DNA from 4 places in the Ammoniphilus oxalaticus genome. Region 4 is predicted to be linked to each of the others. Evidence: riboswitches for the same ligand, from Rfam matches in the RefSeq annotation. Region 4 holds a riboswitch; each other region holds the start of a gene.
The links. A riboswitch is a leader RNA that binds a small molecule or an ion and turns the genes downstream of it on or off. The one in region 4 is predicted to bind cobalamin.

Region 1 (7,543 bases), on a different contig from region 4:
AGGATAGGGATTTAAGGTGAAATGGTTTGATGTTCGGAATTGCGATGGATCCGCTTGGAGTCGGGTTAGTATGACATCAACTTGATTTTTCCGATCAGCGCTTAATCGAGCATAGTACTTTGCGGCATTTTTTGAAAAGATAATTTTATAGATCATCTTTTAAGTCCCGCCAGTCTATGCATTCTTGTTGCTTGTACTCGCGCATTGCTTTTTCCGCTAAAAACTTTTCTTCTTTCGACATGGGGGTGTCGTCACACTCAACGAACATCCCATCGATCAAGGTAAGGCTGCCATTGATAAGTTTACGGAGCAATTTATAAGCTGATTGATTATGTCGTTCTTCTAGTGAATCAATTAATTTATACAGATCTTCCTTACGAATACTCATTCGTCATCACCTCTCTAATGATTTGCTTTTATTGTAACGCATATTAGGATTGCATGTTAAAGATAGTTGGGTGTTCTATTTTGAAAAATTACAAAAAAGCTGTTAGTCGGCATGGGCGGATCGTCTTATCAGGATATAGGCGATAATTTTAAAATATGAGCGAGGATATTTAAATATAGGCGACAATTTCAGGATATAAGCGACTATCGTGGCGATATGGGCGAGTCTGCTGATATCTCGGCGGGATTTGGCCTTTCTAAAGAGGAAAAAAGAGTTGCCCCAAAGGGACAACTCTTCTACATATCGATGTTATTCGGTTAAATGGTCCACAAGTTTCATGGCTACGACAGCCGCCATTTCTCGTGTGACAAAATCGTTTGGTTGGAAGTACCCGTCATAACCAACCATGAATTTATTCGCGTAAACGGCAGTGATCGACGCTTTCGCGTAATCTTTCGCCTGTGTTAGATCCTTAATTTGTCCGTCTGCTGTTGCTGTTTCAAGATGTAATGCGTTGTTTAACATCACAGCTAAGTCTTGACGTGTGATCGACGCGTTCGGAGCAAAGCTGTCTGTCGAAACGCCTTGGACCCAGCCTTTTGAATAAGCGCCTGTGACATAGCCGTCATACCAAGAACCGCTAACAACGTCCGCAAAAGTAGAATTGCCTGCTTCAGCTGGCGTTTCGTCTAATACATGGTGTAACAAAGTCACGAATTGCGCCCTCGTTAAGCGGTTTTTCGGTTCAAACATTGGGATATCCGCGTTTGTGCCAGACATGATTTTTAAATCATGCGCTCGGTAAACGGCGTCTTTTGCCCAGTCCGCGATTTGCGCGTCATCCACGTAGTTCGTACGCGCTTCTTCGATAGTCGGTTGTGACACCGCCGGTCCAGCCAATTGATAGATTGAACCTTTGCCTTGCGTGTACAAATCGTAAGCGACAAGGGCTGCCAATGCTTGTTCGGTTGCCATTGGATTCGTTCCGTTTCCTTTTATGTGAGCAAACCCGCCGTCGGCTTGTTGATAGCTGAGTAGCGCGGAAAGCAGGTCGCCGTCCGCTTTTACAAAACGGGCGTCTAGCGAATTCACGCCAAGCGCGCTAAGTCCTTGAATCACTTGGGCGATGCTCTCGCTCGATGTTTCTCCAAATTCTTCATACCCGCCATTTTTTAGTTGGGTAGCGGATAAATACTCAATCGCTTTCTCGATCGCCTTGCTTACGTTTGGTTGTTCCTGTTGGTATGGAGCGAGCGCGGACAAAGCCATTGCTGTAATGTCTATGCTGCTGTCGCTATTAGCTCCCAATGGCCAACCGCCATCTTTGTTTTGACGGTCAAGCAGCCAGTCAATTAGCTTCGTTCTGTCCCACTTGGCGTTGCTAGGTACATCATAGTTTTTACTATCTAAGGCGATTAAAGCAAAAATCGCTCCGTTTGTGCCTTGCGCTGTTAGATTTTCATGATTGTAGATCTTTTCAATTAAGTTATACCCTGCGATCGCCTTTGGATCGGCTCCTGCGGCGCTCACGCCAAGTACCATCCGCTCTAAGTCGGTTACTTTACGGAAGCTACCTTGGTTATCTGTTAGCGTCTTTTCAACGGTTGGCAGATACGAAGCTGGGATGTTCGCGCCTGCGCGGTAAAGAGCGAATGCTTCCCAGTCGGAAATAGCTTGTCGTTTTGAGATATGATCGACTGTTTTGTTTATGTTCGCAGAGACATCTCGTTTCGTTAAAGATAATTTATTGCGATCGATTACCGCAAATTGAGTGAAGTGATCGACTAGCCCGGTGACGACACCTGTACTCGCATCAATGACAGCTGGAATCGGAATCCACTCGTTTGTTGTTTCGTCTAACCAGACCAAAGCGAGTTGACTTAAATCAGCCACCTCTAATGGCGCTTGAATCGAAATGAAAACTGGTTCTTTAAACTTCAATCCTTTTGGACCAAACGTGTAAATTGCTGAAACAACCTCAGGTCGACTTGGTATTTGCTTTTGTACACTGATCGTTGTTTGAGTGGCCAATGCATCAGCGGGAATGATTAAGCTGACCTCGTTTTCCTTATCGGCAATCGTCTTGGCTTGGCCGGGTTGAACGGTTTCCGAAAGTTGAATCTTATTCTTTTGCAGCGTTTCCTTGAGTTGCTTTATTTTTTCTGCTGTCATCTTGGTGTCTTTTTTAATAACGTTAATGACAGGTTCTGTCGTATCTTTTAAAGGCGTTTTGTTATTGGCTGGGAGCTTAATATCTTTTAAAGCATCCTCTTGATCCTTGGATAATGTACCACCACCCGTTGTTGGCGCTCCTCCTTTAATGGCCTCCTTAACGCCTAGATCATTCCCGCCATCTTTCGTATATTTCCATTCGACTCGATCACCGGGATTTAACGTAACAGCCCCAGCGCTTTCGGATGGGGAAATATTATTTACAAAAAACAACCAACCGCTTAAAGGTCCATGATCAAACTCGCGCAGGCCAGCGATACCATTGACGTACACTGTACTACCTGAACCGCTTGCTTGGACGGAAGCGCCTAATGCGCGAATCAGCACGGAATAAGGCGTGTCGTTTGTTTTGAAATCAACTTGTTGACTAGAAAAGATGGTCCCCGAAACCCCATGAACACTTAGTGTGACGGATTGCTTCGCAGGTGTTCCACCACCATCTGGGGTTGTTCCAGGGTTAGGAGGATTGGTGGTAGGAGGCGTACCCTCGTTATTTTCATTACCTGGATCGGGATCGACGGGCTTAACACCACCATTATCATCTTCTTGCTTTTGATCGTCAGGGGAGGGGACGGCAGTGAACTCTTTCGTTGCAATTGTCGTTCCTCGTCCTATTTGAACTTTGTAATCTCCTTCCTTGGCGGAGGAGGGCAATTTAAAGCTTAAGCTGTATTTCCCGTTAGCGGGTTTAATTTGATCAATATAAAGGAGTGTTCCGTTTGGTTGATAAATTTTAACGATTAATTCAGATAGAGATGTATTCCCATTCAATTGTACGGTCTGTCCTAGGTTCGTTTGAGCGATTTCATTAATTGTAATCTTCTCTGCCCCAAGCGCATGGATCGGGAACAAACTAACTAGAAGTGTTAAAGTGAGTAAAATTCGTAAAAATCTACTTTTCATTTCAAACCTCTCTTTCCTTAAGAAACTAAACCCGACTGGTAGGTCGGGTTTAACTTTTGTTACTGTCTTAGTTCAATTGGAAAAGCAAGCGTCTTTCCAATGTTCATGGGATTAGTTAATTGATCAAGTAAAAGCACTTTGACTCTATAATCATCATCTTCAGATACGTTGAAAAAGGCCGACACTTCTTTTTCAGCTTCTATCGATTCTTTTAGGGATACCATACTAATTGGTTCTTCATCTTTGAATAGTTGAAAAACAATATATACAGGATCATTATCTTTATCATCGACTTGAGAGATTTTTGTAGTTATATATATTCCGCTTTCCCACTGAATCGATGCCGAATTAATCTCATAAGGTTTTAGAGCAGGAGGAATGTCTCCCGCATAGTGAATTTCACTATAGAGAGTTGACTCTCCCTTATCATAAAAAAGATTTAAAGCAGCTAACGCCTGCAATGCTTGTGGTGTTGCAAAGAGGTCTTCTTTACCGCCTTGTTTGCTGCTGAAAGCGCCGTTATCTAGTTGAAAACTTAATAGATCAGTAACAGGGTTGTTTCCATTCTTTTTTGTAAATTCAATCCCTTGTGGATCCTCGCCTGCAGCTGTTAAAGCCTGAATGACTTGCGCGGAAGATTGGCTGTTATGTCCAGTAAACATGTCGATATACCCGCCATTGTCAGCTTGCATTTCTTTCAAGACTTGAATACCTTGGTTAATTGCTTCTTCAACTTCAGGTCGATTTTTGTGTGGGGCTAAAGCATAAATTCCCATTGCTGTCATATCTACAGTCGGTTCGTCCCCAAAAAAGGTCCAACCACCTTTAGCCAGCTTCCCCTTAACAATTTGCTCAATTAGTATCTCGCGTGTCAGCTGCGTATCAGCGGTCTCTTCCGCTTTCGCGGTATCTAAAGCAATGAGAGCAAAGAAGCTAATGTTAATTGAAGGGTTCGAATAATTTTGCAATTCTTTGACTAGGTTATTTCCGCCAAAAGATGTCGGATCGTAACCTAATGATTGAATAGCTAAAATAGATTTTGGAATTTGCCCCTTGTTCGCTATTAAATTTCTATCTAGTAGAACTTCCGCGTAAGAATGATCATTGGTGGTGTAAGGACCGCGATTAATATCTTCACCTAAGGAGTTTAGCGCCAGTACTACATCATCATTTCCTGGTACCCCTTTTTCGCGGTAATAGTTAATTATTTTATTTGTAGCTTTTTCTATTTCTTGCGTCAGTACATTGGTATCTTCTATCTCCGCGTTGTCTTTGGGTTCATCGACTTCCTCTTCGTCTTGGTCCCAAGTCCCCCATTCCGTATAATACACAACGATCTCATCATCGTCTTGCACTGGGAATTGAGCCATTCCAAGGTCATAAACTCTTTCATCTAAGGTTTCATTTCGATAAACGCTATACAGCCATCCACCAGTTTCGTTCGAGATAATCTCGTTAATGGCCTCAATGTAGGGGGTGTCATACGAATGATTCACTTCGTAGGTTATATCCTCTTCATCTAAAACTTCGATCAACGCATCGTAGGCTGTAGTTTCCCGACCTTCGATATTCTCTAACGTAATCGGTCTTTCTAGGATCACGTCATCTTTGGCTTCAACACGAATTGAGACGGTTGTTGTATTCTCGGTCGTTACCTGCGCATCAACTTCTACCCCATCCGCCTTAACCAAGCCAGCTGGCGTGATCAGCGAAAAGATCATCGCAAACATGACCAACCACGAGAGCCATATATGTTTCACTTTGTAATTCATTTCTTTCCTCCTCATTTTTTGAATTAAAAAGACGCCCCTACAAAAAAAGAGGACGTCTCGATTGATCATATTACAAAATGACGCGTGTTTAGATCGCTTTCAACAGCCACTCCCTATAACCCGTAGGTGATGTGTCTATCTTTATCTAGCGGCAGGTCTCCTGACTTAGCGTCAACTCGCTTGTTTCTCCTTCCCAACCTTAATATGATCAGTGGACTTTTTGAAATAGCGATCAGCTTCACAGTGGCGGGGACCGTGTCGGAATTGTAACCGACTTCCCTTTTAAAACACGAATAAATAATGTTACCGATAGAAAAATATATGTAATTGTCTACGGTGATCATAACCTAGGGTGTTATTTTCTGTCAATATCCGATCGTTTACGACAAAGGAGCAACTGTCGGAAAAGATTGACAAGCTTTCTGGCATCCGCTATTCTTAGTCAGAACGGATACTCTTATTCCGAGAAGGCATGAGGGACTGGCCCGATGACGCCCGGCAACCTACGAACTGAATTCATATTTTTCCATAAATAGGGAAGGATAGAATGAGGCCGTGTAAGGTGCTAACCAGCAGGATGAGTTTTATTTGTCCTGGAAAATAAGAGGTAAAAAGGATTTGAACGCGATAACCTTTTTCCTCACGGGGGAAAAGGTTTTTCTTTTTTATCGCCTCTTGATTATTCGGAAAGTAACCCGTATCTATATAGCTATTTTTTGAAGGAGGTACGTGAAGTATATGGCTTTACAAAAAGGACGTCATCTTTTCACATCTGAATCTGTAACGGAAGGACATCCCGATAAGATTTGCGACCAAATTTCGGACTCGATCTTGGATGCGATCTTGGAGCAGGATCCTAATGCGCGGGTTGCCTGTGAAACGGTTGTTTCAACGGGGTTAGTGTTAGTCTCTGGGGAAATTACGACAACCTCTTATGTCGATATTCCAAAAGTGGTTCGCGAAACGATTCGCGAGATTGGTTATACGCGCGCAAAATATGGCTTTGACGCGGAGACATGCGCGGTGCTTACGTCGATCGATGAACAATCCGTTGATATTGCGCAAGGGGTCGATCAGGCGTTAGAAGCGCGTGAAGGCCAAATGACCGACGAGGAGATTGAAGCGATTGGAGCAGGGGACCAAGGGTTAATGTTCGGTTTTGCTACGAATGAAACTCCGGAATTGATGCCTTTACCGATTTCCTTGGCTCACCAATTGGCTCGTCGTTTGACGGAAGTTCGGAAAAATGGAACGCTTACTTATTTGCGTCCCGACGGTAAAACGCAAGTAACAGTTGAATATGATGGGGACAAGCCTGTTCGCGTTGATACGATTGTCATTTCTACGCAACACGATCCTGAGACAACACTGGAGCAGATTAAGGCGGATCTACATGAGCATGTGATTGGGCCAATTGTTCCCGCGCAATATTTGGATGAGGCGACGAAATACTTTATTAATCCAACAGGACGTTTTGTAATTGGTGGACCGCAAGGCGACGCGGGTTTAACCGGACGTAAAATTATCGTGGACACGTATGGTGGTTACGCTCGTCATGGCGGCGGCGCTTTTTCTGGAAAGGATCCGACGAAAGTGGACCGTTCCGCGGCGTATGCGGCGCGTTATGTGGCTAAAAACATTGTTGCCGCCGAGTTAGCCGAAAAGTGTGAAGTGCAACTCGCCTATGCGATTGGGGTTGCCCAACCGGTCTCGATTAGCGTCGACACGTATGGCACCGCTCGGATTTCAGAGGAAACGATTGTGGAATTAATTCGTAAGCACTTTGACCTGCGTCCAGCGGGTATTATTAAAGAGTTGGACCTGCGTCGTCCATTTTATCGCGCGACCGCGGCTTATGGTCACTTTGGACGGACCGATCTAAACGTGCCTTGGGAGCGAACGGATAAAGCGACATTATTAAAAGATGAAGCGAAAGCATTCGTGTAGGCTGCGATTTAAACGACAACTTTATTTTTTGAAAAGGGCAGATGAACGTATTCGTCTGCCTTTTTGCTTTTTTCAAGGCATGGAAGTAAATTTACTATGTACACTAGTAATAGAAGGTTAAACAGGTTAAGTTTTTGTGTGAGAATGTTTGCTTGAGGAAAGGCCCCCATAAATAGAAAGTCCCTTCCGAAGCATGTGGATGTAGGAGAGTCGATGCAGCTTGGGATAATCACTTTGGGCTAACTTTCCTTTTTATGGTTAGAAAAGTTAGCATTTGTTGATATTTGAGAAGCGAGTCGGT
Region 2 (7,543 bases), on a different contig from region 4:
AATGTTGAGGTTGCAGTTGATCCTTCTTTTGAAGGAGATCTAGAAGTTGAAGTGGCTGGTAGTGCGGGTGTTGAAGGTAAGGTGATTGTAGCTGAAGTTGTTCAAGCTGTATCGGTTACAACTGATGTTGTTCCTAACGTAAGTATCGGTCTAACAAATCAAGAAGGAGCTTCCTTTACACTGACTGAAAAAGCTGCTGAAGCTTTAGAAGATGATGGACGTGTTGAACTTCTATTACCTGAAGGTGCTAAGTTTAACGGAACGCCTAAGGTTACTGTTGGAAGTGGAGATATTTCCATTAGTGATGTAAAATTAAGCGATAATGATAGAGCTCTTATCTTTACAATTGACTCTGACAGCACAGAAGCTAGCGAAATTAAAGTTTCTGATGTGAAAATCCAACTTGACCGTACGTTACCTGAAGGTGATGTAAAGGTTAAAGTTCAAGGCTCTGCGGTGGTTGAAACTGCAGCAATCGCAAACCAAAACTGGAACAAATACACAACTGAATTCACAATTGCTAAAGTTGCGACTGCAGCACCTGGAATTAATAAGGGTTCAACTGTGTTCACAATTGGTAGCACAACTTACACTGTAAGTGGTGTTGATAAAACTGCAGACGTTGCTCCATTCATCGAAAACGGACGTACGTACCTACCTGTTCGTTTCGTAGCTGAAGCAATCGGAGTTACAGAAGAGAACATCATCTGGAACGACGCAGCTCGCACAGTAACAATCATTAAAGGTGACCGCGTAGCTCAATTAACAATCGGTAGCAACATCTTAACCCTAAATGGCGTTGCTGTTCCTATGGACGTAAATGCTGTTATTAAAGATGGTCGTACTGTTCTTCCACTTAGCTTTGTAGGGCAAGCTCTTGGAGCGGACATTATCTGGAACGACGCTGACCGCACAGTTACAGTTAACCAATAATTATATTAATATGCATTTTAAAAAAGGGTTCTCCGAGAGGAGGCCCTTTTTTACTCAAAACTAGTCATGCGGAGTTGAAACTACGATGAAAAAAAGATTTAGCTATCTCTTATCTCTATCACTTCTAGCTTCATCGCTATTATCGGTAAATGCGGCTCAGGCAACAGGCGTTCAAGTGCAGATTAATGGTCAAGTTCAACAATTTGATCAACCCGCAATCATTTATAATGATTTTACGATGGTTCCCTTACGTGGCATCTTTGAGGCCCTTGGAGCTGATGTGAAATGGGATGATAGCGCGCGGAGGATTACAGCGACAAAAGATACGACAGAAGTAAGATTAGACCTTGGATCTAAAACAGGATTTGTCAACAGTAAGCCAGTTCCATTAGATGTCGAAGCTCGGATTGTGGAAGGAAGAACGATGGTTCCTCTTCGTTTTATTAGTGAAGCGTTCGGATCTGAGGTAAAGTGGGACAATAAAACAAAGACTGTTTTGATTACAACAAATCAGCCTGCATTACAACAGGTCGACAAAGACAAAGACGAATCTACAAGTAGTGATCAAGGGGAAGCAACTGTTGGGGAAGGTCTAACATATGAGCAAGCCATCAAACTCGCGTTTGAACACAGCAAAGATTTAAAATCAGCTAAAATCGATATTGAAAAAGCGGATAAGTCGTTAGAAGGGGCGAGCGATGCGATTGATTTCATTCCTGCTGCGGGTGGAAACCAAGCGGCATCAAGCGCTTTCACCGGTTGGAACAAAGCTCAGACTGCCTACTTTATGGCGAAGAAACAATATGAGATCAAAGAAGAAACACTAGAATTCGATGTAAAATCGGCATACAATGAAATATTAGTGAGACAAGAAGCAAAGAAAGTAGCTCAAGTAAGTCTGGAAAATGCGCAGTTGAAAAAGCAAGTGATCGATGTAAAAAAGGATAATGGGATGGCGAGTTCTTTTGAGGCAACGCAAGCTAACTTTGCCCTAGAAGAGGCAAAAGCAAATTTGGATGCAGCGACAAAAGGGTTAGCTGACACATACGCTAAATTTAATAGATTGATCGGCAAAAATGCGAATGAACAAGTTGTGTTAGCATCGAAGCCAAACTTTGAAAAGTTGGGGAATGTTGATCTTGATACGACTGTTTCTCAGGTTGTAACAGGCAGCTCAGCAGTTTGGTTAGCGGAGCAGAACGTTCATTTAGCAACACTAGATGTGAAGTACTTTACATTTTCAGGTACGACGAACGATAAAATTGCTTATGAGCAAACTCAGTTAGAAAAAGATCAGGCTCAAGTTTCCGCTGCAAGCACGAAAGAACAGATTGAATCCGCGGTACGCTCGATTTACTACAACATTCATCAGCTTGAGCAACAACATGATGCTCTTAAATCGAACTTGGAAAAAGCGCAGGAAGCGTTAAAATTAGTTCAAGTTCGTTATGATGCTGGAATGGCAACAGCGGAAGATATGTTTGAAGCCAAACTAGCAACGGAACAGCTACAACAACAAATGCTCGGTCTAGTGACCCAACATGATACGCTGAAGCTGGCGTTAAAGAAACCATGGGTAGCGGGAACAAGTAGATAATGCTCTTAAAAGAATCGCAATCTGTTATGCGATTCTTTTTTACATGCTTTTCTATTATAATGGAATAGAAGGAGATGATTAAAAAATGAAGAAATTGCTCACTGCATCCATCTTATCTGTTGGTTTGCTCTTCTCATCTATCGTAACTGTTGATGCTTCAGGCACGATTTCCTCCACACAAAATCCAACCGTTGCTGATGGATTTCAACAATTAGGGAATATTCAAGTTGTCGTCGATGCCGGCAGTTTGAAACAAGGGGATGCGCTTGTCGTCCGCTTGCCAGACTTCGTTTCGTTAACCTTTGAAAATGGGATCCATCCCCACTTTGGCGGGATGCAAAATCGTTTGGTCGCTCCGCTTACCTTTAACGGGCAGCCGAACTGGAATGGAAAAAAGGCTCCCTTTTCAATCAGTCAACCCGATCAACGGCGCTTGGTGATTACATCTTTACTGGATCAAAAAGTTGATCAAGATTTTGTGTTCTATTTACAATTTGGTTCCGTACATATTGACCGTAGATCGTATGGGGCGGTCAATGTAAATTTTGAACCCTCGCCTGGTAGTGGCTTTCCAGCTGGAACCGCGTCAATCGGGAAAGTTTACGGTGAAGAGACGACATTTGAGCTGAGTGCTAGCGGGTTTAAACAAAATGGTGATGAGATGAAATTTAAGCTGCATATTGAAGAAGACGATGCTGTTGCTCTAACGAGAAATAAAGAATTGCGTGTTCGTTTACCGCAAGGATTCGCATGGGATGGACTAAACAAAGAACTAATGATTGAAGGTCAAGCAGGGGATCTGCGAGTGAAAAAGAACTTCAGTCAAGAGATTAGCATTGAGCGCCTTAATGCGACATTAAATGTACCGGGTAAATGGGAAATCCCGCTTCAATTCATAGCCGTTGATCCGTCAAAAACAAAGCAAGGTGAGATCAACATCGATCTTCAGTGGGATAAACTACATCAAATCACGATCGGTTCCTATGAAAAAATGATAAAGAAGGAATACGTGACGTTTAAAGTAGGCAGTACAACTTACCTTAACAATAAAAACGAAAAACGGATGGACGTAGCGCCTTACATTAAAAATGACCGAACGTATCTACCAATCCGCTATGTCGCTGAATCTGTCGGCGTACGTGACCGCCATATCGTCTGGAATGACGTCGCGCGAACTGTCACCTTCTCAGCGGGGAAATCGGCGCAACTACGAGTCGGAAGTAATATCATGGTCGTTGATGGCGAAGAAATCGTCATGGATACTGTGACCGAAATCAAAGATGACCGTGTCATGCTGCCAATCCGCTACATTAGCGAAGCCTTTGGTAAGAAGATTGACTGGGATGACAAGGAACGCACGGTGACGATTGAGAAGTAGTTTAATGATAATAAAAGATATATGTAGCGTCCGTAGTTAATTACGGACGCTACAGAGCGTGTGATCAATTTGCGAATAGGGATGCTTTATAATCAAATAAGTTTCGCGCGGATAAGCGTATCTGCCATCACACTGGACTTCGCATAAAAGAGTCAAATCTATATAAATGAAAAAGGTAATCTGTCCGTGATGGAAGAAAGCCTACTCTCCACTTGTTTTCGCTCATAAGCTAACAGGCGCTGCCGAGAATCCAATCAAATTTTTAAAATTTCCTCAAAAATTCATCTTAAGATACTGCATGCTATATTGTTAGCAATAAAATTCTTGGGGATGACAGCTAAGTTTTTATAGGCTATAGTAAATAAGGAATTGACTTTCGACAAGTCTAGCTCTTTGCGAAAGAATACATAGTCAACAGATAACCATTTATAGGGTTATCGTTGAGTCTACAATTGAAAAATGTTGATGACATAGGTTCCGAGTAGATGCTTGCTAGTTTATGATTCTACTTGGTTAATAGGGAAGCAGGTGAAAGTCCTGCGCGGTCCCGCCACTGTAAAAGAAGAGTCCTTGCAGAGATACCACTGGGCAACTGGGAAGGTTGTAAGGATAATGACGCTTGAGCCAGAAGACCTGCCTATCGTTCATACACCATGAGACTCTACGGACGATGGAGGGGTGATGTAACAGGTGAAGCGAATGCCTTATTTCATACTGTAAATACCTCTTAACTTGGAGTTAAGGGGTATTTTTTGTGCGTAAAGGAGTATTTTTGAACAACAATGAATATCAGTGGAGGCATATGAATGTCGAATAGATTAAGTCCGACCCGTCGTTTAGGGTCAATTTTATTAAGTTTTGTACTTATTTTTCAATTGTTTGGCAGTTCTCTCGGTTATGCGGCGAATCAACATGAGGCTGCGGATTTAAGAAACTCTCGCGCGCTGGATGGAACAAGCGAGTTGGAAGATGATTCAGAGGCTAATGGACAAATAGAATCAATAGAATTAGTAGAGGCGGAAGAAGGAACAGAACTAGCTGATTCGAAGGATTCTTTGGAAGCGGACGATGCGCCTAAAGAAAGCGTTGAACAAGCCGTTGAACAAAATGATGATAAGAAATCATCTGAAGAATCATCTATGGATGAGCCAGAAGATGGAAAGGTTGTCGAAGAAAATGTGGAATTTACCAAGGAAGAATTTGAACTAGACGAAGCGCTACCAATCGTCTCTGCCAAAGAACAACTGGATAAAAATCTCGCTTTTCTTGTCGAAACGGTGGATAATCCAACGTTTGGCATGATTGAGGGAGAGTGGACGATTCTGTCCTTAGCGCGAGCGAATTACACTGTGCCGCATGGATATTATGAACTCTACTACGAGAACGTGGAAAGAGAAGTTTCGATCGAGTTTGAGAAAGAACGAAATCAAGGGAAGCTGGATCGGAATAAAGGAACAGAACATTCTCGCTTGATTTTAGGCCTAACCGCAATCGGAAAAGGCTTTGACGATGTGGCAGGATATGACATAAGAGAGGCATTAGCCGATTTTGATTTTGTGACGAGACAAGGCATCAATGGTCCGATTTTCGCTTTGATCGCGCTGGATACAAAAGGGTTCGACGTCCCCGTTCAAGAAGGAATCGACAATCCGTTAACGAGGGACAAAGCGATTGATTATATTTTAGAACGTGAAATTGACGGCGGCGGGTGGGCTCTAGCTGGAAATATATCTGACCCTGATATTACTGGGATGGCGATTCAAGGATTGACGCCCTACTACGATACGCGTTCGGATGTAAAAGAAGCAGTCGATCGAGCGGTTGCTTGGTTGTCCGAAGCTCAGAAGGAAGACGGAAAATACGCAAGCTGGGGCGTGGTTAATAGCGAAAGCATCGCGCAAGTGATTGTTGCCTTGACAGCGCTCGGGATTGACCCGCATACCGATGAGCGATTCATTAAAAATGGAACATCAGCAGTTGACGCATTGCTTACCTTTGCAATTCCAACGGGAGGATTCGCTCATAACGTAGACGGCAGTGTCGACGGAATGGCGACAGAACAAGGAACTTACGCGCTGGTTGCTTATGACCGTTTTGTAAACGGGCAAAATCGACTGTACGATATGACGGACGTTGTTTCTCGTGAAGAACCAGCAGAAGACGATGGGAGTGGGGGTGACGAACAGCGTTTTTCAGTTAAAGAGCAACTTGATAATACGCTAGCCTATCTAGTTGAAACTGTAGACAACCCGGCAATTGGCACGATAGGCGGCGAGTGGACGATTCTCTCATTGGCTCGAGCAAACTATCTTGTGCCAGATGGTTATTATGATCGGTATTACCGAAACGCAGAAAATGAAGTTGCTAAAAAGTTCGAAGAAAATGAAGGAAAACTTGATGTACACAAAGGGACGGAGCACTCTCGCTTAATTTTAGGATTGACCGCCATTGGCAAAGACGTTGGTGATGTAGCGGGATACGACATTAAAGAAGCTTTGGCTGATTTTAACTATGTCAAATGGCAAGGGATTAATGGCCCAATCTTTTTCCTTATTGCGTTCGATACAAAAGGTTATGCCGTCCCAGCTAAGGCCGAGGTAGCGAATCAGACGACGAGGGAAAAGGCGATCAATTTTATTTTAGAAGAAGAGATTGACGGTGGTGGATGGGCTTTATGGGGGACTACTCCAGATGTTGACATTACAGGGATGGCGATTCAAGCATTAACACCGTATTACGAATCTGACCCTAAAGTAAAAGCAGCCATCGATCGGGCGATTGATTGGTTATCTGACATCCAAGAGGCAGATGGAACCTATACTAGTTGGGGATCGCCAAATATTGAGAGTATTGCGCAGGTCATTGTAGCCTTAACAGGACTAAATATTGACCCGCATACGGATAAGCGATTTGTTAAGAACGGAACATCAGCGTTAGAGGCTTTACTTGCCTTTACAGCTTCAGAAGGTGGGTTCAAACATATATCGACTGGGAAAGTAGATCCCATGTCCACTGATCAAGGAACCTACGCGTTAGTCGCTTATGACCGATTTGTAAACGGCGAAACTCGACTGTACGATATGACGGATGTTGTTTCCACGGAGGAACCGACAGAAGAGCCTGAAGAAAAGGATCCGAGTGAGTCATCGCTTACAGTCTCTGGTTTAACAGATGGCGAAAAAGTAACATCAAAAGAAATCACATTTACCATTAACGGCCAAAATGTGAAAGACCTGCTTGTCAAATTAAATGGGGAAACAATCACGGGAACGGACGGTACGTACCGCGCGACGCTAACGGACGGTAAAAATACGATCACTATCGAAATAACCGATGCAGCGGGTAACAAGCGAGATGAGACGTACACCCTATTTTATGAGCGTACGAGTGGTTCACCGGGCAACACAAGTGACTCTTCTAAGAAAGGTTCAATCACACTATCCATCGACAAGCTCACGATAAATCGCGGCTATGTTTTACCAGCTACAACAGTTGAATTTAGCGCAGGCGAAAGCGTGTGGGATGTGCTGCGACGTGAAATGGATGAACGCGGTATATCTTACTCATCTTCGTTTTCAGGAAAATACAACAGCATTTACGTTGAATCGATCGCTGGCGACGGCGAATTTGATCAT
Region 3 (7,543 bases), on a different contig from region 4:
CTTTGCTATCGGGAATAAAACATTCCGTATTCGTTTGCGGCCCTATAAATGAGTCGGTAACCCCGCTATTACATGTTTCTCTTCAAGAAGGATTAACAAGAAAAAAAGCACAAGGGTTATTTCGAAAAAAGTTACCAGGTAAGCCTCTTAATCAATTCTTGGAATGGAATAAGGTAACGTATGATTTGTTAACGACGGGAGAACGAGAAAGTTTGTCCAGTTGGGTAGAGCAAATTCATGTGATAACCCGAGAGATGGAGCCCATTTACGTGGACCGCGGAGAAAGTTATTTACTTGATGGGCAGTTGCATGGACCATTGGGACAATCGGGAGCTTTTGCCGAAGGTTTTGCAATTGGGAGAAGGGCGTGGCAGAAGCGTTTCTCTTTACTCAAGAGTCGTTTAGTTGAGGGTGGGTTTCAAAAGAGTTTATTAACAGAGAAGGAAAAAGGTTTGGAGCTTCAATGGTACGCATCTTGGGATGAATTAAAGCTTTATGAAGAAAGGGTGAACCAACTTCCTATTATTGAAAAAGAAAGAGAGATGGCAAGACAAACGCTAGATGATCTAGATCAGAAGTTGAAACATTGGGGTGACCAAAAGAGTGAGCTTTCTGTTGAAACGAGACGTGTTTTAGAAAAACGTAAAGAAAAGGAGCTTCAGATTGACAAGGTTCTTGAAGAGTTGGAGATCCATCGTCAATTTGGAGAAATGTCTGTTAAGTTGGACCGTTTGCGGGAAGTGCGCAGCGCAATCGAGGAAAAAGGCCATGAACGAGATCAAATGAGTTATCAAATAAATGAATTCGATCGTTCCATCGAACAATGCTCTACAAAAATGACTCTAGCCCGTGAAAAAAAGTTGTCCCTAAATAATGAGATTGTTCATTTAAACAGCGCGTTGCAAAAAATCGAAGATGAACATGATGATCTTCAAAGAGAAATTAATGGGATGAGGGAAGAAGAGAAGCAGCTTGAACAGGAGGAAGCTGAATTTAACGAAATGTATTCGGAGTTGATTCAGCCACTTCCTCCATATGAACCCCTTGCTTTCGATTCGATCAGTGAAGCGCGTCTAAGAAATTGGGCGGACGATAGTCGTAGAAAGTTGGATGAGGCGTTGTCGATGAGCGTGGATGAATTTGCGGAAGAAAAATATTTTTCGATACGCGATAGTTTTCAAAAATCTCAACATGAAACAACAGTGTCTGAGACGTTATTTCAACGATTGCTTGTAGAAGAGGAGGAGTTGCGCAATCATTTCCGAAAGACCGTGCATGATCGTTATCAAAGAATTAATCTACATTTTAGCGATTATATTAATCGGATTGGATTCCGCGGAAGGATTGAGCAGATCGAACCGGATGAAGTAGATCCCCGACGTCAACATTATGAGTGGAGACTTTATATCGCTACGAAGGCAGGCCATGATTTGGAATATTTACGTCCTACCGAGAGCATTAGGCAAAAAATTTCGAGTGCTCCATCCGGTGGAGAAATGGCCGTTATCTCTCTTGTGTTTGCTTTAGCATTGTTGACTGATATTGAAAAGAGGCCGCCGTTCTATCTGTTAGACGAATTTGACAGCGCGCTTGATGAATGGAGAAAAGGTCTAGTTATAGATATGTACCAGGAAGTGCTGCAACGGAAGTTGATCATTATTTCTCCAAAATCACACTCGTCTGATTACTTGGAGAGATTTGGCATCTTTTACGCGATCGTTTCCGATCAAAAAGAGAACACGAAGCCAATCAGTCGTGTTCTCCGTCTTGAAAGGCAAAAGTATCAAGCGTTATCCGCTGTCTTTGAAAAAAAGAGCGCAGCGCTGACTTAACAAAATAATAGATCCCAATCCTTTGGGTTTCCGAGTATTTGTTCTTGTTCGATAAAATTGCGTTGCTTTTTCCTTTGCTCAATATCTTCCGCTAGTTCATGAAAGGTTCCTACATGCGTAGGGGCCTTTTCATTTGTAGTTAGAACAAAACGTGGTTTATTGCTCGTGATTTGCATAATCTGGTCGGCGATATCCAAGCCAGATGGGTCGTAATCAACCCAACCATATATGGGTTTGTCATCGATACTCAATTGTGAAATTAGTTTTTTATGGGGGATTTTAAGATTCCCATCCGTACAAATGACGATACCATTCTTGTGTTGAATCCATCCCGTTAATGCCATTTTGACCAATGGTGAACGATTTTCTGTAATAATCAGAAAGGAGGCGGGGGAGTTCCATTCGATCACAGACTTTAATTGCAGATGTGTAATACATCCTAGTGGATGGGCATCGTGAAGGCGTTGATTCTGATAAAGAATTCCTGAATAATATATAGGTATGATTTGACCTAGTGAAATGAATCCAATCTCCTCGAGTGAGAACCGGCTTCTTTTTTCTAGTTGTTCCAAAAGCCATTCTTTTTGAGAGTCATAGACTTTCGAACCCCCTATTCTGGCAAACCCCTTAGAACCGATCTCTTTCCAATCAAAAATAGTTTGGCCACCGAGATGTAATTTCAACAAATGAATAAGAAATTGAAAGAATAACCGTTCTTTTGCTCGCTTGCCTTCCCGGACCTGTTTTAGTAATTCCTGTTGATCCAGTGCTATATTTATAAGATCGTCATAAACAGGCGATAGTCCTACCTGCAACTTTAATTCTTCTAAATCTTTCAACCATTGATCATTCCAACGGGCAAGCTCTTCCTGTTCAGCTTGATGATAACGAACCAACCATTTTAGTCCTTCCGGACCGATCGTAATGAATTTAGATAATAGAAGATGTCCGTCTGATTCATATGTAAGCCATTCTGCAAAAAAATGAGTTTCAATTCCTCTCTTAAGCAGTTGTTCGTTTAGCGGTACTTTACTTTCTAGATAAAGTGGTTTTTTTACCGATTTCCATCTCTTCAAGACCTGAGAAATGGTTTGCATTTCTTGGGGAGACAGCGTGGAACCAATTGATAAAGGCTTAATCCTTAAAGATGCCTTACGACGGATTGAGCGGGAGAGCTCTTGGTAAACATCGTAATAAATAAAGCCATCTTTCTCATAGGGTTCGTCGTAATCTTGATTAGAATTTAACAGGTGATTAGGTGGGAATGTATAAGATTGTTTTGACATAGGCTGCCTCCTTACAGATTTAAAGATCAAGTGCTTCTTGATAATACCACTTTACTACGTATGTTTGTATATCTATTTTAACCATGAACTTTGTCGTATCTTGTAAAACAATTCTTGACAACGCCTATATATAGCGATAGAGTAATCTGGAATGTGTATATTTTGTATGTGTTGGTTTTTTGAGATCTTTCGAGTTGAGGCAAGTTTAAAAAGCTCCTGCTTCATTTCGGCGCAAAAGGCGTCGCTGAAGGGTACAGATACCAATTCTGAGTATGCATATGGGATAAATAAAGTTTGGTTATTGACAGTGATCGTTTCTTACTGTAAATTGGTAACTAACATCACTAATCAAAATAAATTGAATACGAATGAATAGGTGCTTTAAGGAATCGCCTTAAAGCTTAAAAGGGAAGTCGGCGCAAATCCGACGCGGTCCCGCCACTGTAATAAGGGAGTCTTTATCATAAAATGCCACTGATCGATTGGATTGGGAAGGCGGATGGGGATGACGATCTTTAAGCCAGGAGACCTGCCTATTTCATGAACACATGATGACCTACGGGAGATAGGGAGGTGTTAATGTTAACAGTCGCGCACGACGTTTTGTTGTGATTCACATAAAGAACTGAGGCATTTCTAACTTCTTCTTACACGTTAGAAATGCCTTTTTTATTGTTTGCAATAAACATACTTAGGAGGTAGGAGATGTCAGTATTAAGCAGTAACTTAGGCTATCCGCGCATTGGTGAAGACCGCGAATGGAAGCGAGCGCTAGAGTCATTTTGGGCTGGGGAGTTAACAGAGGAACAATTCGAATTTGAAATGAAACAGTTGCGGTTACGTCATATTCAAAAACAAAAAGAGAAGCAGGTTAATCTGATCCCTGTCGGCGATTTTACGTATTATGATCAGGTGTTGGATCTCGCTGTCATGTTTGGATTAGTGCCAGAACGATTTAACTATGAAGGTGGTCCTGTTTCGCTGGAAACGTACTATGCGATGGCCCGAGGCAATCAAGATGCGGTTGCCTGCGAGATGACGAAATGGTTTAACACAAACTATCATTACATTGTTCCTGAATACAAGTCGGGTAACTTGAATTTAACAGAAAATAAACCGCTGAAAGCCTATCGAGAGGCAAGGGATGAGCTCGGTGTGAGAGGCAAGCCAGTTTTGATCGGTCCGTATACGTTTTTGAAACTATCAAAAGGCTACGAGTCCCATCAAATTCCCGAGTTTATTTTGCAATTGCTCCCGCTGTATACGCAAATTTTGGTTGAGTTGGAACAAGAGGGAGTCGAGTGGGTTCAATTGGATGAACCGATCTTGGTTACATCGATCACAGAAGAAGAGATGAAAACCGTTGCTTATATCTACGAACAATTACATGAAGCCGCTCCGAAACTGAAGAAGTTGCTCCAAACGTACTTTGATTCCGTTTCCCATTACGAGCAATTGGTTGAGCTTCCTGTACAAGGAATTGGCTTAGATTTTGTCCACGGCAAAGAACAAAATACACAGGCGATCGAAACGCATGGCTTTCCAGAAGACAAGGTACTCGGCGTCGGCTTGATCAATGGACGTAATATTTGGAAGTCCAACTTATCTGAGAAGTTAGCCTTTGTTGAGTCAATTGCTAAGCATGTATCTGTGGAACAGATGATTATTCAACCTTCAAGTAGTTTGCTCCATGTACCTGTTACCGTTACGAATGAAGACAAGCTTGATTCGACCTTAAAACAAGCGCTATCTTTTGCCGATGAGAAACTAGATGAGTTAAAACTTTTAGTGGATGGGATCCGTCTTGGGAAAGAAGCAATTCGAGCGCAACTAGAAGAGGCGGAATCGATCTTAGAAACGATTGCGCAAGCTCCGTTTAGAAATCGGGTGGCTGTTCATGAGGCGGTCAAGAGCTTAGACGAAAAGTCGTCTAAGCGTCAACATCCTTTTTCCGAGCGTCGTGTGGCCCAACAAGAGCGTTGGAACCTACCGTCACTTCCGATCACGACCATCGGCAGTTTTCCACAAACGGCTGAGGTCAGACAAGCGAGACAGAAATGGCGAAAGGGAGAATCGACGACAGAACAATATGAGCAGTTTATTCAAAACGAGATTAAAAAATGGATTGAGATTCAAGAGGAGATTGGCATTGACGTGCTCGTTCATGGGGAGTTCGAACGGACGGACATGGTTGAATTCTTCGGTGAAAAGTTAGGCGGATTCGCCTTTACTTCCAAGGCGTGGGTCCAATCGTACGGATCGCGGTGTGTGCGACCACCTGTTATTTATGGGGATGTCGAGTTTATTGAGCCAATGACAGTCAAAGAAAGCGTCTATGCGCAATCATTAACAGATAAGCCTGTAAAAGGGATGCTAACAGGGCCAACGACGATTTTAAACTGGTCGTTTGTCCGTGATGATCTCCCGCGCAGCCAAGTCGCTTTTCAAATTGCGTTAGCATTGCGTAAAGAAGTGGAAGCTTTGGAGTCCAACGGAATTCAGATGATCCAAGTAGACGAGCCAGCCTTACGGGAAGGTCTGCCGTTAAAGCGATCGGAATGGGATGAATATTTGGAATGGGCGGTACAAGCCTTCCGTATCTCGACAGCATCGGCGCAAGATCAAACACAAATTCATACGCACATGTGCTATAGCGAATTCAAGGATATTATCGATTCGATCAAAGCGTTGGATGCGGATGTAATTTCTATTGAAACGTCGCGCAGTCACGGAGAATTGATCTCTTCTTTTGAAGAGCACACATATGATCAAGGCATTGGACTCGGAGTATACGATATCCATAGTCCGCGCGTGCCTCGTGTGGAAGAGATGACAAAGATGATTGACCGCGCTCTACGCGTGTTAGATCCTGCATTATTTTGGGTAAATCCAGACTGCGGATTAAAGACGCGCGGTATTGAAGAAACCGTTGTTTCTTTAAAAAATATGGTCGAAGCGACGGATGTTGCGCGAAACAAATTAGCTTCTGAAGTAACTTCATAAAGTTGTCTGTTGTAGGTAAGCAGGTAAGAAAACCGGAATGTTTTCTTACCTGCTTTTTATTTTATCTCTACATCAGATTTAAATGGATAACGTTACGCGTATTTTTTTAACATAGACCTGAAATGAATAAAACTCAATGATTGGAGATAAGTCAAATTATACTCACATTTTGTGCGGAATCGATCAGCGGAAGGAGAATAAATGAATTTTCTACAAGCTTTTCATTGGGAGATATTTATTGCGCTGGAGGTCGTCTCATGGCTTTTTCTCCTTATATTTGGAATTCTGCGTTATTAGAGTGACCAAGGCCGCTTAAACGTCTGTTTTATCGGCTTGTTTATGATCACGGTCATCTTGGAAGCGCTTTTGGGATTGATGGTTTATATTGAAAACTGGCGAATTCTCAAATTACCAATTTATTTTGGATTATGGGCATTAGCAGCCTAAACGAAATGGTTGGGTTTTTGAAAGACTTTTCATGGATCGAGAGCGATCATGCGGTCAATTCGTAGTTGTGTTCCACGGTAAAAACCTGAAACGAGGTTGTTTCAGGCTTTTTTATTGTTTCGCGTCTAAAACAGTTGAGTATAAATAAAAGTTAGTATACAATTCGCTTATACTATAAATAAACTTTTGTTAGAAAAGGTGGGTCGGGAGGGGGAATGAAAATGCCAATACGGGTAGCGATCATCGGCGCGGGAGATCGCGGGAATACGTACAGTCGATATGCGCTTCAGGAACCTGCTGAGATGAAAGTGGTTGCTGTTGCTGAGCCAAACGCAGAGCGACGAGCGCAATTTGCGCAAACATATGGCCTGACAAACGATTCAATTTATGATGATTGGGAAGATCTTTTAAATAGACCTAAGTTTTGTGACGCGGTGATTGTGACTACGCAAGATCGCATGCATTTCGCCCCAACGATGAAAGCCTTGCGGAGTGGCTACGCGACGCTCGTCGAAAAACCGCTAAGTCCAAGCCTCGACGAATGTAATCAGATGATTGATTTAGCGTTGGAAACAGACCAACTGTTTATGCTTGGCTATGTTTTACGCTTTACTCCTTTTTTTCAAAAGATTAAAAAGTTACTTGATCAAAAAGCGATTGGGGTAGTCCGCCACATTTCATTGGATGTCAACGTCGCTTATTGGCACTATGCCCATAGCTTTGCGCGAGGGAATTGGAATCGCAGCGAACAATCGAGCCCGATGATCTTAGCAAAATGTTGTCACGATTTCGATATTTTGCTTTATTTATTGAACGAGCGATGCGCGCAACTAACCTCGTTTGGCAGTCTCGCGCATTTCAAAGCGGATCGGGCTCCGATCGGTTCGAGCGACCGTTGTTTGGATGGATGCGAAGTGGAACAGAGTTGTCCATTTTCAGCAAAAAGACTATATTTGGGCGAGTATACCGGGTGGC
Region 4 (7,543 bases):
TCCAGATAGGTCGTCGGTTCGTCAAGCATGAGCAACTTCGGCTGTTGCGCCATTGTTTTTCCAAGGGCAACACGCTGGCGTTCTCCGCCGCTTAATTGCTCAAGATGGCGATCGCTCAACTCGGTTAACCCCATTTTTTGTAGGATCGAATCAATGAGCGATTCACAGTCCTCTCTTTCCTGACCGAGCCAGTTTTGAAAAGGGTATCTGCCCATTTGAACGACTTCTCGAACCGTAAAACCAACAGGCGACAACGCTTCTTGCTGGAGCACTGAAAGCAACTTAGCTAATTGCTTGCGAGTATAATGCTCCACTGGTTTTCCATTTAGCGTAATCCTCCCTGTCGTCTGCGCCTGAACACCGGAAAGTAGCTTGAGCAAGGTCGATTTCCCACTTCCATTAGGACCGATGATCCCAAGACACTCGCCCTGCCGCGCGGAAAAGCTAATTTGATCAAGGACCTGTTGGTCGCCATAAGCCATACTTACATTTTCTGCTTGAATCATGATCCACTCCCCCCCTTCGTCACCTGTTTATTTCTCCGAAGTAAGTACGCAAAAAAGGGCGCGCCTAGAAATGAGGTCACGACGCCAAGTGGAATTTCAGTCGGACTCAACACATTACGAGCCAGTGTGTCGGCCCATAACACATAAATGGCCCCAAAAATCCCAGACAACGGAATAAGCATGCGGTAATCAGGTCCAACCATCAGTCTAACTAAATGCGGCGCGACAAGCCCGACAAAGCCAATCGTACCGACAATCGACACAGCCGCTGCTGTAATCAATGTGGACACAATCAACACGACGAACCGAGTCCGCTCAATATTCACACCCAAGTGGGCAGCTTGCCTTTCACCAAGGGCAAATAAATTTAGCGCCCTGCTATAATAAACTAACACGACAAAGCCCACTCCTAAATATGGCGAAAGAACGAAAATAAAAGACCAGCCACGAAACGCCAAACTCCCCATCAGCCAGAAGATAATCTCATTGACGACTTGATCTGACATCGATACCATCAAAGAAACAAGCGAGCCAAGGAAAGCGGATACGACCACGCCAGATAAAATAATCGTCTCCAGCCGAAAAGTTCCATGAACGTTGGCTAATCGAAGCACGATCAAGAGGCTAATTAACCCTGTTATGAAAGCAACGATCGGAATCGTCCAAGTCCCGAACAAAGTCGTATGTAAACCAAATAAAATAATAAAAGCAGCTCCGACCGCCGCCCCTGATGAGACGCCTAATGTATAAGGATCGGCCAAAGGATTTCTAAGCACCCCTTGAAAACCAGCGCCCGCCAGTGATAGACAGGCGCCAACAAGAAGCGCAAGAATCACCCGCGGCAGACGAACTTTTAAAATAATTTGTTCGGTTGAGTCTGCCCAATCAGCGACTACGAAGCGTTTGATATAGGGGAGCTGACGCAACAGCACCCCCCACACTTCCGAAAGCGGAAGGTTAGCCGCGCCAAGCGAAACACTGACAACGATTGAAATAAGGAGGAGCGCTATACCCACTCCTCCCCAAAGCGCTAATCGTCGTTTCATTGCTTATATAATTCAGGGTAAATAGCTTCAGCTATTATTTTAAGCGCTTCTGTGATGCGCGGCCCCGGACGCGATACAACATCTCCATCCACAGCGATTAAACGATCTTCCTGTAAAGCGCTGATCTTCTCCCATCCGCCTCTTGAGCGGATTAACTCATCGATTGTAGCGCCTGACTGATCGTCAAAGCGACCGGACGTAAATAAAATGACATCCGGGTTATCCTGGATGATTTTCTCTTCATTAATCGCATTCCAACCTTCGAGATTCCTCGCAATATTCAAGCCGCCGGCGATCGTAATCAGTTCATCCATAAACTCCCCTCTACCGACCGTCCAACCTGGAGAAAATTCAATGTATACTTTCTTTTTATCAGCATCCTGAAGTTCCTCGGCTTTGTCCGTCACGAACTGAATATCTTGACTCATTTGCGCGACAAGCTCTTCCGCTTTTTCTTGCGTATCTGTAATCACCCCGAAGCGAATGATGTTGTCCAACACATCACTGACCTTTTTGGGTTCTGTTTTATAAAGCGGGATGTCAAGATCACGTAGCCCTTTGGCCACATCATCCTTCATCGAAATACCACCGATCACAAGATCCGGATTTGCCGAAATAATCGCCTCCTCATTTGGCTTGGATACTCCGCCAACCTTTGGTTTTTCCAACGCTTCCTCTGGATAATTATCAAAGTCTGATACACCAACGAGTTTATCGCCGAGACCCAAGGCAAACATCACTTCCGTTTCAGATGGCGAAGTAGACACGATTCGTTCTGGCGCCTTCTCAAAAGTATGCTCTGTTCCCGTTGCATCTTTTACCGTAATCGGATATACAGTTGCCTGCCCAGCTTTTTCTACTCCAGATCCATTTTCCTCCTGTTGTGATTCATTTTGAGACACGTTGTCACGAGGCGCTTGCTCTCCTTGTCCGCAAGCGCTGACAGTCAGCGTTATTGCCGTAATTAACAAACTTGCTAAAAACTTTTTCATTTACCTTCTCTCTCCCTTTCATATGTAATACATTCTTTCAACGAAAAAAGCCTTGCTTCCATCACGGGAACAAGGCATGCAGCAAAATTTAGATTTATACACAACAAAAATAATAATCTACATTTATACCGATCCTTTTCCGCGAAGGATTTCGTTGGCAAGCAACTTAGGCAGGTTTCCTGGCTTATGGGTAATCGACTTCCTCTCCTTCCCATTTCCAAAAGAAACAGTGGATTGCGAGGTATCCCCGATTTACAGTGGCGGGACCGCGTCGGACTCACACCGACTTCCCTTTTAACCTCGTCAAACGACAAGGCACCTATTTGCAAAAATATTTAATTGGTCAAACCATACACTCACTCTAGCATTATAACATAGGTCATTCTCTCGTTTTCATGTCCTCGTTACTTTTTTTGTGACCATTCAAACAATCACACATCCACCATTGTCCCCCCATTACTTTTGTCACAACACTGTCACCACCATGATCTATAACTAAGTGATACGATTCGACTATAACTTCAGGAGGTGTTCATAATGCTAAGGCCCCACATCACGGAGATACTCCGCGATCCCTACGCTCTAAATTTAATCGATACAGTCGCTCCACTCATTTCGCAATTGAAAACAACCGCCGAAGATATAAGGATAACGGGAGGAAAGGAAATTGATCTTAAAGCGTATCTAGCGATACACTCCATGTTGATAGAAAAGAATTTAATTCTTGACATGATTGAACGGAGTTACGTAATAATAGAGTTTCCATTTCATGAAGACTTGTCTGCTGCATGGGAATTGTTTATAAATAACGGAGACAAAGACGCTTTGCTCGATACCCTAAAAAGAGGGGATGAAGCGATACGCGCATTTGATACGGAATTGATAAAAAGGCGACTTACTTAGTCTAACTTAAACAAGGGCGAATCAGCCCTTGTTTTTTGTTTTGCCCTATTATTTTTAACCGACTTCTGTTACAATAAGGATGATAATGATTTTCATTGTCACCTTTCAACTTCTTCTTGGCTGAAGCAGCCGTTGTTAACCTCCATTCGCAACGGCCTGCTTCTCCCAACCTTTTATCATTTTAGTGACCAACGACATCTACATCGTCCGTCGCTACATAACCCCCATAAGACTTGTCCTTCAAGCTTGACGGCGCGGGCATACAATGGCGTCCTAATCCATCTCATCGCAATCCTTTACGCCGAAGATACATGAGCAATACGCGCATTCGTACAGGCGCATGTAGGTTTTTATTAACTCATTGATGCTCATACCGTCTCCTCTCATCCATTCACTACCACCTCTACACCCTATAATGCAGTTAACCATATTACCATTTTACACTCGCTCTTAAAAATTGATTAAACTAACATAGGACATATGCCCCTTTCAATTGGTTCCGCGAATGCATTTACTGTGTAGTAACAATTTGAAAGGTGGTATATAAAATTGGGGGAAAAAGCAAGGAAGTCCCAAACTTTTAGTCGAGTACAACACAGGATGCAAGGTTTAACCTTGATCGCAGACGGCCATAGACATCTATTTAGCAACGTTACTGATCTTTTAATACGAATTCCTAGAGGAACCCATCGGCATACCTTCCAAGGAATAACTAATACTACTGATAATCACAGACACGCTTATTCCGGAACAACTGGCCCAGCAATCAATGGGCAAGGTCCAAATCATTTCCATCGTTTCCGTATAATGACTCAGATTTCCAATGGACATAGGCATATCATTACAGGTAGGACCACAATTCCTATGCTAATTAGAGGAATTCAAACGCACGGGCTAATTATTGAAAAGGTTAGAAAAGTTAAAGTTAAGTAGATCTCAACACAGGCGGCTCAGATAAGGAGCCTCCTGAACAAATTGAGTCACGATGTAATGCCTACTGCCCAAGTTTATGATGAGTCCTAAGATTTCCACCTTATAGGAAAGCACCCTCAAACCATTGATTATAGACATTCACAATAAATTATGTTACCTTTCTGTGACTTTTCTTGCAATTCACCCTCATAAATATGGTCAAAAAATGGTCACGGGGAGATCCCGTGACCATTTAACCTTGATACTATAAGGTTTTAGGACGGTTACTACATCATGCCGCCCATTTAGCATCACATAAAACAACGTTAAACAGATGACACAAACCGCTATACATCAATGTTTTTGAATTTGATCAACTATTAAAAAAGACTGTTTTTGAACATAAACATGAACAAAACATGAACAAATAATAAAGCACTCCGGAAAGAATGCTTTATTTGATAACAGTTTCTATTTATTTAATTCTTCTTTTATGCCATCATTGTATTTTCTCAATGGCTGAGTCATGAAAGTAATTCCATCTACCAGGCCTTCCAAGTAATATACTTTATTAGTGCTGTTACCTTTCCTTGCTTCTTTTAATTCCTCCGAATATTTTTCTTGCATAGCTTCCATTTTGCTAATTATGTCATCTAGCTGTGTATAAGGTTGTGTAGATAACTCTCTTAGTTTCTCTTGAAACTCCTTCATTTTATATTCCACCTCGCTTCCATCTATATCACTTCAACAAAAGGGGATATTTTCCTGCCGCTTTCTTCCTAATAAATTCAGTCATGCGTTAGAGTTCGGTCAAAAAAATCCGTGCTTAATAAAAAAAGGACATCCGATATTTCAACCGCCCTCTGAAGACTAGTTTAATTGAGATATAAACAAAATTAAAAGAGGACCAGACGCACCCAGTCCCCTTAAGTGTAAGCCGAAGCTATACACCACTATTATTTTTTATCTTGGTTTAGTTTTGCTTTTACACAACTGGGATCCACTTCACCGTCAGTCTTTTGTAGGTATATAGTTCTGCTACATGAACTAAACCATTAATTCCTCAATTTTATCTTTTGCCTTTCGGATCCATTTGTCATTAGATTTTTTATTCTCTCTTTCAATCCTGTCTAACTCATCCAAGATTTGATTATACCTCGCTCTTGTAATTAATCCTTTTTCTAGGGCTTGCCTAGCGGCTATACGTTTTAAGGGAGCTTGTTCATAGGTTAGCATGTATTTCACTCCTCTTCACTAATAACTTCTTTAGAGGCGGCAGCCTCATTTGCCATTGAATCATTTATTAAAAATTCAATAACAGCACTTTCAATCAGTGCCCCATACAATTCACCTATTATTGAAACCTCATCCCTCATTGGTTTCAAAGCATCTATTGTCAAAACACCCCAGCCAGCCATAGGTATACAAATTAAAGCGGTATAATCACTTGATGAAGCGGGGTTTTTCTCCCAGTCTTCCTCTTCCGTAACATCAGTATACTTAACCGTTTGTTTTCGTCGAAATGACTTCCCAGCTAATGAGTGTTCGATGCTTAATTCCCGCACTCCAATATAATTTTCTGGAAATCCAGAGCTAGCATATCTTAGTTTAAGAATTCCGTTATTCTCCAGCCACACCCCACACCGATGACGCTCTCCAGGACTTAGCTTCACATCCGCAGCCAAACCATCAATTAACCGCTGGATTAGACTGGTGACTTTATAAGTATATATATTAGGGTCTTCATACGTGAATGAAAATCTTATATCATTTAACGCCGAAATATAATTCTTCATATTCTGCAAGGTTGTTACGGCTTGGGATGAAATATCCTCATTTATTTGGCTTTGTTTTCTTTCGATTATTAAGTCATCTTGCAGTTGGATTACACGGTTTTCATTACCCATTGTTTCTGAAAACTTCCTAGCTGCGAGAATAAACCAAAATAGCATAATGATGACAGCCGCTATAATAACTAAAGCAGCGGTGTTTAATAGCCAATCCGGCATTCGAGCAAACAATTCTTTCCAAAAATCGCTCAATGAAAAGATCTCCTAACAAAAACTAATTTATTTACCACTATTATAACAAACTACAAAAGTGCAATTTACTGGAGATATTTAGCTAAATATTAACTTTTCCTACATATTAAGAAGAATTCCACGGTTTTTACAAGTCAATAGCAAAACATCTTCAACCAGAATATTGTTTCTTAATTATTGCTTGCCTTTCTCCTCCTTTGTCATGTTGTGTGAGCCGTTTAAACGCGTTTGCTCGCTCGATCATCGACAACTACCCATATAACGCGAAATAGGACAGCCGATAATGCGGCTCACCTCTACATGCGGCTTGTCCCGCTCTTCTTCGGGCATGGTTGCTATTTGGTAGAGCTGCCCCAAACCGATACTCGTGTATTGATTTGATTCACCAAATTCCTCAAATACCTTAATGTGTCTATTTGCATAAGCTGGCGTTATACCCAACTCCTTATGACACCACCGTTCCCATTCACCATGGACAAGGTCGTTTTCCTTAACATGCTTCAATCGCCTGCCGAATCCATATTTGGATTGAGGTCGGCTCATATTTGGGCTCACCTCCACTAGGTGCACGTAATTCGCTGACAGCACACTTTCGTGCGGTCCTTATGTTAGATCCGCTTAAGGTATTCACCTTTTTGATGAACGCTTCTCACCTAACGCGAATTAGATTAGCTCAAATTTGGACTGACCTCGGTTATGCGTATAGAGGCGCCCCAATTTTGGGGTGGACGCAAATGTGCGTTGACCTCTCCATCTTTTAGATATTTGAACTGTTGCTATATGTCTGCTCAAATATGATGCGTCAGCAACTTGCGTACTCAATCTGATTACACCCCGTGACATAATGTACACCCCCACCCAAATTCGGGTTCGGCATATTACCGCAACCAAAGTATTGACTCGGCAAATTAGCCGACTCCTCCAAAAGGTGGAGTCCCTTTATTACGAGTTGGTTCTGAGGTCTCCCCCAAAATGAGGAGTCCTATTTCATCGCCTATAGGACTCGATCCCATTTCTGTTATCCCGTATGCGATTGTAAGGAGGGGCAAATTTGACTCTGCTTTCATGATGGAAAAGGGGTTGCGAATTAGCGACACCTTTCAACCACCGTTATTCTGTGGGTTGTTCACCCTGTACTAAAA

Region 1: it holds a riboswitch for cobalamin, as region 4 does, so the genes downstream of both, BEP19_RS15095 (DUF4430 domain-containing protein) here and BEP19_RS17190 (ABC transporter substrate-binding protein) in region 4, are expected to answer to the same signal.
Region 2: it holds a riboswitch for cobalamin, as region 4 does, so the genes downstream of both, BEP19_RS15040 (S-layer homology domain-containing protein) here and BEP19_RS17190 (ABC transporter substrate-binding protein) in region 4, are expected to answer to the same signal.
Region 3: it holds a riboswitch for cobalamin, as region 4 does, so the genes downstream of both, metE (5-methyltetrahydropteroyltriglutamate--homocysteine S-methyltransferase) here and BEP19_RS17190 (ABC transporter substrate-binding protein) in region 4, are expected to answer to the same signal.

Annotation. Positions count from the first base shown of each region.
Region 1 is NZ_MCHY01000010.1:47,627-55,169, forward strand. Features, by position in the region: gene BEP19_RS15085 (hypothetical protein) at 146-388, opposite strand; gene BEP19_RS15090 (S-layer homology domain-containing protein) at 698-3,523, opposite strand; gene BEP19_RS15095 (DUF4430 domain-containing protein) at 3,583-5,295, opposite strand; cobalamin riboswitch at 5,429-5,621, opposite strand; SAM riboswitch class I at 5,750-5,902, shown strand; gene metK (methionine adenosyltransferase) at 6,034-7,242, shown strand.
Region 2 is NZ_MCHY01000010.1:30,877-38,419, forward strand. Features, by position in the region: gene BEP19_RS15025 (copper amine oxidase N-terminal domain-containing protein) at 1-933, shown strand, start outside; gene BEP19_RS15030 (stalk domain-containing protein) at 1,019-2,530, shown strand; gene BEP19_RS15035 (copper amine oxidase N-terminal domain-containing protein) at 2,616-3,908, shown strand; cobalamin riboswitch at 4,366-4,563, shown strand; gene BEP19_RS15040 (S-layer homology domain-containing protein) at 4,715-7,543, shown strand, end outside.
Region 3 is NZ_MCHY01000006.1:513,854-521,396, forward strand. Features, by position in the region: gene BEP19_RS04570 (coiled-coil domain-containing protein) at 1-1,832, shown strand, start outside; gene BEP19_RS04575 (DUF2399 domain-containing protein) at 1,829-3,118, opposite strand; cobalamin riboswitch at 3,476-3,669, shown strand; gene metE (5-methyltetrahydropteroyltriglutamate--homocysteine S-methyltransferase) at 3,824-6,121, shown strand; gene BEP19_RS04585 (Gfo/Idh/MocA family protein) at 6,790-7,543, shown strand, end outside.
Region 4 is NZ_MCHY01000013.1:147,489-155,031, forward strand. Features, by position in the region: gene BEP19_RS17180 (heme ABC transporter ATP-binding protein) at 1-506, opposite strand, end outside; gene BEP19_RS17185 (FecCD family ABC transporter permease) at 503-1,552, opposite strand; gene BEP19_RS17190 (ABC transporter substrate-binding protein) at 1,549-2,544, opposite strand; cobalamin riboswitch at 2,697-2,882, opposite strand; gene BEP19_RS17195 (hypothetical protein) at 3,082-3,447, shown strand; gene BEP19_RS18310 (YmaF family protein) at 4,048-4,380, shown strand; gene BEP19_RS17205 (hypothetical protein) at 4,831-5,070, opposite strand; gene BEP19_RS17210 (hypothetical protein) at 5,407-5,595, opposite strand; gene BEP19_RS17215 (GAF domain-containing protein) at 5,601-6,401, opposite strand; gene BEP19_RS17220 (DUF3102 domain-containing protein) at 6,642-6,944, opposite strand.